One region of the Arthrobacter sp. GW460-12-1-14-TSB2 genome, then DNA from elsewhere that is predicted to be linked to it. Evidence: riboswitches for the same ligand, from Rfam matches in the RefSeq annotation. Region 1 holds a riboswitch; the other holds the start of a gene.

Region 1 (4,400 bases):
GAAGGACCGGTGGAACCGTAGCAGCCGCCGACGATGTTGATGGAGACCACGAAGTACTTGTCCGTATCAACGGGGGCTCCGGGTCCGGCCAGCTGTTCCCACCAGCCTTCCTCGTCGCTGGCACCCCTGGTGACGTGCGTGGTGCCGGTGAGGGCGTGCTGCACCAGCACGGCGTTGGAACGGTCCGCGTTCAGCGTGCCCCATGTTTCGTACGCAAGCGTTACGTCCGGCAGAAAGCCGCCGGCCTCCAGCTCCAGCCCGCCAACGCTGAGGAACTTGACCGTACCGTCAGGGACGGCGGTGTCCACCGTGCTGGTATCCGTGTTGTTGCCTGTCGTTGTATCCGTGGTGTTGCCTGTGGTTGCATCCACTGCGTGGGTATCTGTTTCGGGTACACCGCTGCGGGTGACGGCAATCGTCATCTGAGGACCTCTTCTTCGCGCTTGCCCGCCGCCAACTGGCCGGCAGGCCAGGTCTTCACCCGGGGCACCCCGCCGCGGAAGGAGGGTTGCCGGCCAGCAAGCCGGGGCTGTCGCTGGCACTCATGACCTTCAAAGAGTCTACGAAATGCGTCGCCGCAATGGCTAAGAATGTGACATCAATATGACTCCCGGCGTCGTGGACGCCGGGAGCCGTACTGGTCAGTCGCCCTTGGCGGCGCGGAAACCGGCGTCGAGGTCGGCGATGATGTCGTCGATGTGCTCCAGCCCCACCGAGAGGCGGACCAGGCCGGGGGTCACACCGGCCACGGCCTGCTGCTCTGCCGTCAACTGGCTGTGCGTGGTCGACGCCGGGTGGATGACCAGGGAGCGCACGTCACCGATGTTTGCCACGTGGGAGTGCAGCTCCAAGGCGTCCACGAACCGCTTGCCTGCCTCGGCCCCGCCGGCGATGTTGAAGGACACGATCGCGCCGGTGCCCTTGGGTCCATACTTGCGGCCGCGCTCGTACCAGGGGCTGGACGGCAGGCCCGCATAGGCGACGGATTCGACGTCGTCCCTGGACTCCAGCCACTCGGCGACGGTCACCGCGTTGGCAACGTGCCGCTCCACACGCAGGCTCAGGGTTTCCAGCCCCTGGGCGATGAGGAAGGCGTTGAACGGGGATACCGCCGAACCGAGGTCGCGCAGCAGCTGGACGCGGGCCTTGAGGATGTAGGACAGGTTCGCCCCCAGTGCACCGTCCGCCCCGAGGTCGCGGGCGTAGACAAGGCCGTTGTAGGTGGGGTCCGGCGTGTTGAAGCCCGGGAACTTCTCCGGGTCCTTTCCGAAGTCGAAGTTGCCGGAGTCCACGATCACGCCGGCGATGGCGCTGCCGTGCCCGCCGAGGTACTTCGTGGCCGAGTGCACCACAATGTCGGCACCCCATTCCAGCGGCCGGATGAGGTACGGAGTGGACAACGTGTTGTCCACGATCAGCGGGACGCCTGCCTCGTGGGCAACGCGGGACACGCCTTCGATGTCCAGGACATCCTGGCGCGGATTGGAGACCACCTCGGCGAAGAAGAGCTTGGTGTTCGGCCGGACGGCATCCTTCCACTGCTGGAGGTTGTCCGGATCCTCGACGAACGTCACGGAGATGCCGAACTTCTTCAGGGTGTGGGCCAGGAGGTTATACGTGCCGCCGTAGAGGCTGGGGCTGGCCACCACGTGGTCGCCGGCTTCGGCCACGTTGAGGATGGCGAAGGTTTCGGCAGCCTGGCCCGAGCTGAGCAGGAGCGCTGCCAGGCCACCTTCCAGGCTGGCAACGCGCTGTTCCACCGTGTCCTGGGTGGGGTTGCCGATGCGGGTGTAGATGGGCGCCAGCTCGGCCAGCGCGAAGCGGTTGGCGGCGCTTTCGGCGCTCGGGAACACGAACGACGTCGTCTGGTAGATAGGCAGTGCCCTGGCGCCGGTGGCGCTGTCCGGCTCCTGGCCGGCGTGGATCTGGCGGGTTTCGAATGACCATGCGTTGGACATCGGAGAGCTCCTTCTGAGGAAGGGCACCTCTGCCCTGCAGGACATGCTGGACATGCCCTGACCGGACTGGTGCCGCGCTTGCCGCCCGGCGGTTGCCGGAGGGCCCGGTCTTCACCCGGGGCACCCCACCGCGGAACGAGGGTTGCCGGCCAGCTAGCCGGGGCTTGATGCTGGCGCTCATGACCTGGCCCCCAGTCTAGGAACGGCGGATTGCCTGTGAACAGCTTTGTGACGAAGGACGTCAGCGGCGTGATTTCACGGGCCTCAGGCCGGCCCGCCATGACATCCCATCTTGGTAAGGCCACCCTTAGCTGAGAGCTCCATCACAAAGTGCCAAGATGAGGGCATGCGCATGGATCACGTCTCTTACGCCTGTGAACAAGATGGCTTGGCTGCCACCACCGAACGTATTGCAACCGCCCTCGGCGTCGAAGCCGTGAAGGGCGGGGTACACCCCCGTTTTGGCACCCGCAACATGATTATCCCGCTGGCCGGGCACAAATACCTGGAGGTTGTGGAGGTCCTGGACCACCCGGCCTCCGACAAGGCTCCGTTCGGGCAGGCTGTCCGGGCACGCTCCGCAGCCGGCGGCGGCTGGATGGGCTGGTGCGTCGAAGTGGACGACCTGGCACCGTTCGAAGAACGCCTCGGCCGATCGGCTGTCAACGGCAACCGCAAGTTCCCCGACGGCCGCGAACTCGTCTGGAAGCAGATCGGCATCCTGGGCCTCATTGCAGACCCGCAGGTTCCGTACATGCTCAAGTGGGAAGGCGACCCGGAGCTTCACCCGTCCAACGCCTACCCAAGCAACGTTAAGATGTCCAGCCTCACCATCGCGGGCTCGGCCGAACGCGTCACGGAGTGGCTCGGTCAACCGGTCGAGAAGCCTTTGGAAGATGTGGCCGTCGAATGGATCGCCCCGAAGGGAACACCGGGGATCCTCTCCGTCACCTTCGAAACCGCTTCCGGGGCAGTAACCATCTGACCCGGTTCCACAACGTGGAACCGCAAGGGACCACGCGGCAGCCTGCTGCCCCTTAACGGTGCCACACCATAAACTTCGGCCGCTATCAGCGGGTGCCAACGACGCCACCCACCGATAGCGGCCGAATCCTTTTAATCGAGCCCGAGCCAACCCAGCCCGATCTAACCCAGCCCGATCGCCTTGCCGAACAGGCTGAAGCCGACGAAAGCCACGATGTCCAGCAGCGCATGGGCGATCACCAGCGGCATGACGCGGCGGGTCTTCGTGTACACCCAGGCGAAAACAACACCCATGACGGCGTTGCCGATGAACGGGCCGAAGCCCTGGTAGAGGTGGTAGCTGCCGCGGAGCATGGAGCTTGCGAAGATGGCCAGCGGCATGCTCCACCCGAACTTCCCGAGCCGGTCCAGCAGGTAGCCCACCACGATGACTTCCTCGACGATCCCGTGCCGCACTGCGGAGAGGATCAGCACGGGAATGGTCCACCAGTAGGCGTCCAGCGCGCTGGGGATGATGGCGGTGGTGATGCCCAGCGCCCGGCCGGCCGCGTACAGCCCCAGGGAAGGGATGCCGATCAGCGCTGCCAGGCCCAGCCCCTGCAGCAGGTCCTTCCCCGGGCGGGCGAAGTTGAAGCCGAGTTTGCGGAACGCCGAAGCGCCGGACTCCCCCGCCCGCCGGTGTTCCGTGAGGAAATAGATCACCAGGACCACCGGCACGAGGGCGAACACAATGTCCAGCAACTGGTAGGTCAGGTCGAAGTATTCGCGGCTGCTCTGCGAGCGGTTGAGGGTGGACGTACCCTCCGCCAGGGGCGCACGCGTCAGCTTGTCGAGCAGCTGCACCACCGAATACACGGCGGACTGCCCCAGCGACAGACCCAGGACAATCCAGACTTCGATCCGCAGACGACGGCGGGAGGGAACCAGCATGTTCCTATCTTGCCTGCACTTGCTGGTTCTTTCCTGTCCGCCGCCTCACCGGAGCGGGGCGGCCCGGGGCCTATGCTAGGAATTTATGAGCGCGCCCGACAAAATCATCATGATCCGGCACGGCCAGTCCGCTGCCAATGCCGACACCTCCATCTACAACAGGGTCCCGGATTACCGGATACCGCTCACGGACCTCGGCGTGGCACAGGCACAGGCCGCCGGCGAGCAGATCCGCCGGGAGCTGGACGGGCAGCAGGTGTGTGTCTACGTGTCGCCATACCTCAGGGCATACCAGACCCTGGAAGCGCTCAACCTGGGCCCGCTCACTGAACGGGTCATCGAGGAGCCGCGACTCCGGGAGCAGGACTGGGCGAACTTCCAGATCGCCGGGGACATCGAGGACCAGAAGGAACTCCGCAACGCGTACGGCCATTTCTTCTACCGGTTCCGTGAGGGCGAATCCGGCTCGGATGTCTACGACCGGATCTCCTCCTTCATGGAAACCCTCCACCGGCACTGGGCCCGGCC
Region 2 (4,400 bases), on a different contig from region 1:
GGCCTTCCGGCCCCATGGCGCGGTGCGTCGTGGTGGCCGGGTGGGTGATGAGCGACTTGGCATCGCCCAGGTTGTTGGAGATGTCGATGATCCGCAGCGCGTCCAGCAGCGCAAAGGCCGCCTCCTTCGCCGTGCGGCCCGCCGACGGCGAGAGCTCCAGCGTGAGCACGGTGCCGCCGGCCTTCATCTGCTTGGCGGCCAGCTCGTACTGCGGGTGCGACTTCAGCAGCGGGTATTTGACCCAGCTGACAGCCGGCTGCTCCTCCAGCCATCCGGCCAGGCGAAGCGCGGAGGCGGAGGAGTGGTTGACGCGCAGGGCCATGGTCTCCAGGCCCTTGGTCAGCACCCAGGCGTTGAATGCGGACAGTGCAGGCCCGGTGTGGCGCATGAGCTGCTTGACCGGGCCGTCTATGAACTCCTTGGTGCCGAGGATGGCGCCGCCGAGCACCCGTCCCTGGCCGTCGATGTGCTTGGTGCCGGAGTACACAATCACGTCCGCGCCGAGCTCGCCGCAGCGCTGCAGCAGGGGAGTGGCAAAGACGTTGTCGACGACGACCGTCGCCCCGGCCGAGTGGGCCAGTTCGCTGACCGCGGCGATGTCCACGATCTCCTGCATCGGGTTCGACGGCGACTCGAAGAAGACCGCCGTCGTCGGCTCCGCCAACGCGGCCCGCCATTGCTCCAGGTCCGGGCCGTCCACGAACACCGTTTCCACGCCCCAGCGGGGCAGGATCTCATTCAGGATCACAAAGCAGGAGCCGAACAGCGAGCGGGCAGCCACCACGCGGTCGCCCGCGGCCAGCAGCGCACCGAGGGCAGTGAAGACGGCGGACATGCCCGACGCCGTCGCAAAGCACGCCTCCGTGCCCTCGAGCAGCCGGAGCCGCTCCTGGAACGTCGCCACCGACGGGTTGCCGTAGCGGGAGTACACGAACCGTTCGTCTTCGCCCGTGAAGGCGCGTTCGGCGGCTGCCGCGGATTCATACACGAAGCCGGAGTTGAGGAAGATCGGCTCAGCCGTCTCCTGGAAGTTGGTGCGGTCAAGGCCGCCGCGGACAGCCTGGGTGTCGGGGTTCCAGCCGGCGGCGTCGGGATTGAAAGTCACTTAGTTCTTTCCGAGGTTGGTGGGTAGTCCGCGGTTCTTCCAGCCGTTGACGGTGCGCTCGCCATAACGGTCCGGTTCGCCTTCAAAGCCTTCGAGGACGTTGTAGGCCGTGAAGCCGGCCTGCGTGGCGGCGATTGCCGCGGCGACCGAGCGGACGCCGGAACGGCAGAGGAACACCAGTTCGACGCCGGTGTCCTCCGGTGCCTGCTGCTTCAGCTGGCGAATGAAATCCGGGTTGGGGATGCCGCCGGGGAAGGTCCACTGGATGAAGAGGGGATCGTTTTCGGTGGCTTTCGTGTCCGGGATGCCGATGTGGGCCCACTCGCCTTCGGTGCGGACATCCACCAGGACTGCGCCCTGTTCCAGCTTGGCCCAGGCGTCCTGGGGGCTCAGGTCTCCGGCGTAGCTCATGCGTGGCCCTCGAAACCCTCGCCGGGGAAGTCGAGGTCAAACTCAAGTTCGTCCACGGCGGTTGCCACCGCGGCGTCCGAGCTGGCGATGGCTGCGGGCAGGACCACGGCCTGCGCCACGATCACGCTGGTGCCGTTGAACGTGGCCGCCGGGCTCCCGTGCAAAACATAACCATCGGCCAGCGCTGCGGAGATGCGCTCGCAGAAGGAGCGGTCATCGGGGCCGGTGATGAGCCGGTAGGCCAGCTTTTCCTGGGGCAGGTCCTGGGCCGGTAGTTCCTGGCCGGCGGCGGCCGGAGCCAGTGGGGCGGGTGCGTCAGACACGACGGATCTCCTTCTCTCACGCTTGCAGCTCGAATGGGTCGATATGCCGAGTATTCACCTGAGGCACCCCGCCGTGGAAGGAGGGTTGCCGACCGGCCAGTCAGGGCTTGGCACCGGTTCTCATTACTCCCCAAAAACGTAACACTTACGACGGCGGCCTGCACCGCCGTCGTCGTCATCTTCCGTAACGGGACACGGCTGAAAGCGGCGCTGCGCCCTGTTTCCAGTGACCCGTGCGTGACCCCATCTTGCGGTTACAAAAGACCCTGCCGGGAGGATAATGACGGGAGATGAACCGCTGTAACGCCGGATGAAATCAGGCAGCCGTGAATGGATCGAACGGGAATACAGTCAGTCCCATGCTGCACTTCGGTTGGTTTGTGGGTCACGGCTTCGGCGTCCAGGGCTGGGGCACGCCAGGCTACGGCATCGGCTACGACTGGAAAAAGCCCGCCCTGTACCAGCATGCCGTGCGCGAATTCGAGCGGGCCGGGCTGGACCTGTTCATCATCGAAGACTCCCTCACGGTGCCGGACACCTACGGCGGCAGCGCCGAGGTGTCGCTGGCGCAGGCGTCGTTCGCGCCCAAGCACGATCCGCTGGCACTGGTGCCGTACCTGCTCTCCGCCACGGAACACCTGGGCATTGTTCCAACAGTCAGCGCCTCCTTCTACCCGCCGTTCACCGCGGCGCGGCTGCTGGCCACGCTGCAGCATTTCTCCAACGGCCAGGTGGGCTGGAACGTGGTGACCTCCGGCAGCGACCTGGCCGCGCAGAACTACGGCCTGGACCAGCAGATCGAGCACGACCTCCGCTACGAGAAAGCAGAGGAATTCGTGGACGTGGTGCGCAAGCTCTGGCGCAGCTGGGAGCCGGACGCCATTGTGGAGGACGCGGACGCCGGTATCTTCGCGGACCACACGAAGGTCCACCCCATCAACCACGACGGCGAGTTCTTCAAGGTCCGCGGACCGCTGAACACCGCGCCGCTACCCGAGGAACCGGTGCTGGTGCAGGCCGGGGCATCCCCGCGCGGTAAGGCGTTCGCGGGTGCCAACACGGACGTCGCCATCGCGCTGGCCAGGGGTGCGGACGGCATGAAGGCCTACCGGGACTCGATCCGGGCCGAGGCGGCAGCGGCAGGGAGGAACCCCGACGACGTCAAGGTGCTGTTCGTCCTCAAGCCCACCGTGGTTGGGTCCCGGGCAGAAGCGGACGAACTCCGGGAGCAGCGGCGCCGGCTCACGCAGCGCGACATCGACAGCCAGCTGAACTCCATCTCCTATCTCTCCGTCATCGACTTCAAACAGTTCGACCTCGACGCCCCGCTCCCTGAACTCACCACGAACAGCAACCAGGGCACCCTGGATCACTTCACCAAAGCCGGTCCGCCCGGCTCCACGCTGCGCCAGCTCCTGCAGGCGCGCAGCGGCGGCGCCGGGGACAGCATCATCGGCACCGCCGAGGACATTGCGGACTACCTCGAGGAGACAGGGGCCACGGTGGGCGGAGACGGGTTCCTGTTCTCCGGCTTCGTGGACCCGGCCACCGTTCACGGGGCGCTGGACCGCCTGGCGCCCGTGCTGCGGCGCCGCGGGCTGCTCCGGACAAGCTACGGCGACGGCGGCTTCCGCCGGAACCTGCTGGACTTCTAGTCCGATGGGCAACGGCAGCGGCAACTTCCTGATCGGTACGGCGCACCTGCGTGCCAGGGACATCGCCGAGGCCGCGGCTGACCCGGCCGTGAAGTTCGTCCTCAGCACGGACGCCCTGGAACTGATCGGGCGCTCGCGCGAGGTGGTGGAGCAGGCCATCGACTCCGGCCACCGCGTCTACGGCCTCAATACGCTGCTGGGCTCCGGGCGGGACACCGCTGTGGAAGAGAAGTCGATCCTTGCCTACCAGGTTCAGGTGGTGCGGTACCACAACAGCGGCGTGGGGGACCTGCTGGGCGCCGACGAGGTCAGGGCCGTGATCCTGGCGCGGCTGGTGGGCTTCAGCCGCGGCGGCTCCGGAGTCCGGCCGGAAACAGCCCGCTTCTACGCTGACATGCTCAACCGGGGTGTGGTCCCCGCCATCCCGCGCGAAGGATCCGTAGGTTCCGCCGACCTCACCCACCTGGCCGCAGTGGCCGCCGTCGCCATCGGGGAGGGCCAGGCTGTCAGCGCGGACGGGCAGCTGGTGACCGGCGGGCAGGCGCTGGCCGACGCCGGGCTGGCTCCGCTGGAACTGGCGCCCGGCGAGGCCCTGGCCCTGGTCAGCTCCAACTCCTATTCCATCGGTGTCGGCGCGCTGGTGCTGCACCGCATACTGCGGCTCGCCGATCTTGCCGACACGGCGCTCGCGCTGTCGCTTGAGGCGACGGCAAGGCATGACGGCGGGGGCAACCTCAGCCCGTTTTCGCCAGCGGTGCAGGCTGCCAAAGCCGTGCACGGTCAGGCGGTCACGGCGGCCCACGTGCTGGGGCTCCTGGAGGGCGGCTGGCTGGAGGACCACACCCGGGAGGTTTCCGTGCAGGACGCGCTGTCCTTCCGGGCGGCGCCCCAGACCCACGGTGCTGT

What was found. A riboswitch is a leader RNA that binds a small molecule or an ion and turns the genes downstream of it on or off. The one in region 1 is predicted to bind S-adenosylmethionine.
Region 2: another riboswitch for S-adenosylmethionine. It lies ahead of AC07YR_RS21400 (DUF1737 domain-containing protein); the one in region 1 lies ahead of AC07YR_RS15930 (bifunctional o-acetylhomoserine/o-acetylserine sulfhydrylase).

Annotation. Positions count from the first base shown of each region.
Region 1 is NZ_JBWKYC010000013.1:129,719-134,118, forward strand. Features, by position in the region: gene metX (homoserine O-acetyltransferase MetX) at 1-422, opposite strand, end outside; SAM riboswitch class IV at 435-550, opposite strand; gene AC07YR_RS15930 (bifunctional o-acetylhomoserine/o-acetylserine sulfhydrylase) at 642-1,958, opposite strand; SAM riboswitch class IV at 2,028-2,143, opposite strand; gene AC07YR_RS15935 (VOC family protein) at 2,305-2,943, shown strand; gene AC07YR_RS15940 (CPBP family intramembrane glutamic endopeptidase) at 3,105-3,872, opposite strand; gene AC07YR_RS15945 (histidine phosphatase family protein) at 3,958-4,400, shown strand, end outside.
Region 2 is NZ_JBWKYC010000028.1:18,424-22,823, reverse strand. Features, by position in the region: gene AC07YR_RS21410 (O-succinylhomoserine sulfhydrylase) at 1-1,105, opposite strand, end outside; gene AC07YR_RS21405 (rhodanese-like domain-containing protein) at 1,106-1,516, opposite strand; gene AC07YR_RS21400 (DUF1737 domain-containing protein) at 1,513-1,818, opposite strand; SAM riboswitch class IV at 1,853-1,967, opposite strand; gene AC07YR_RS21395 (NtaA/DmoA family FMN-dependent monooxygenase) at 2,199-3,494, shown strand; gene AC07YR_RS21390 (aromatic amino acid ammonia-lyase) at 3,499-4,400, shown strand, end outside.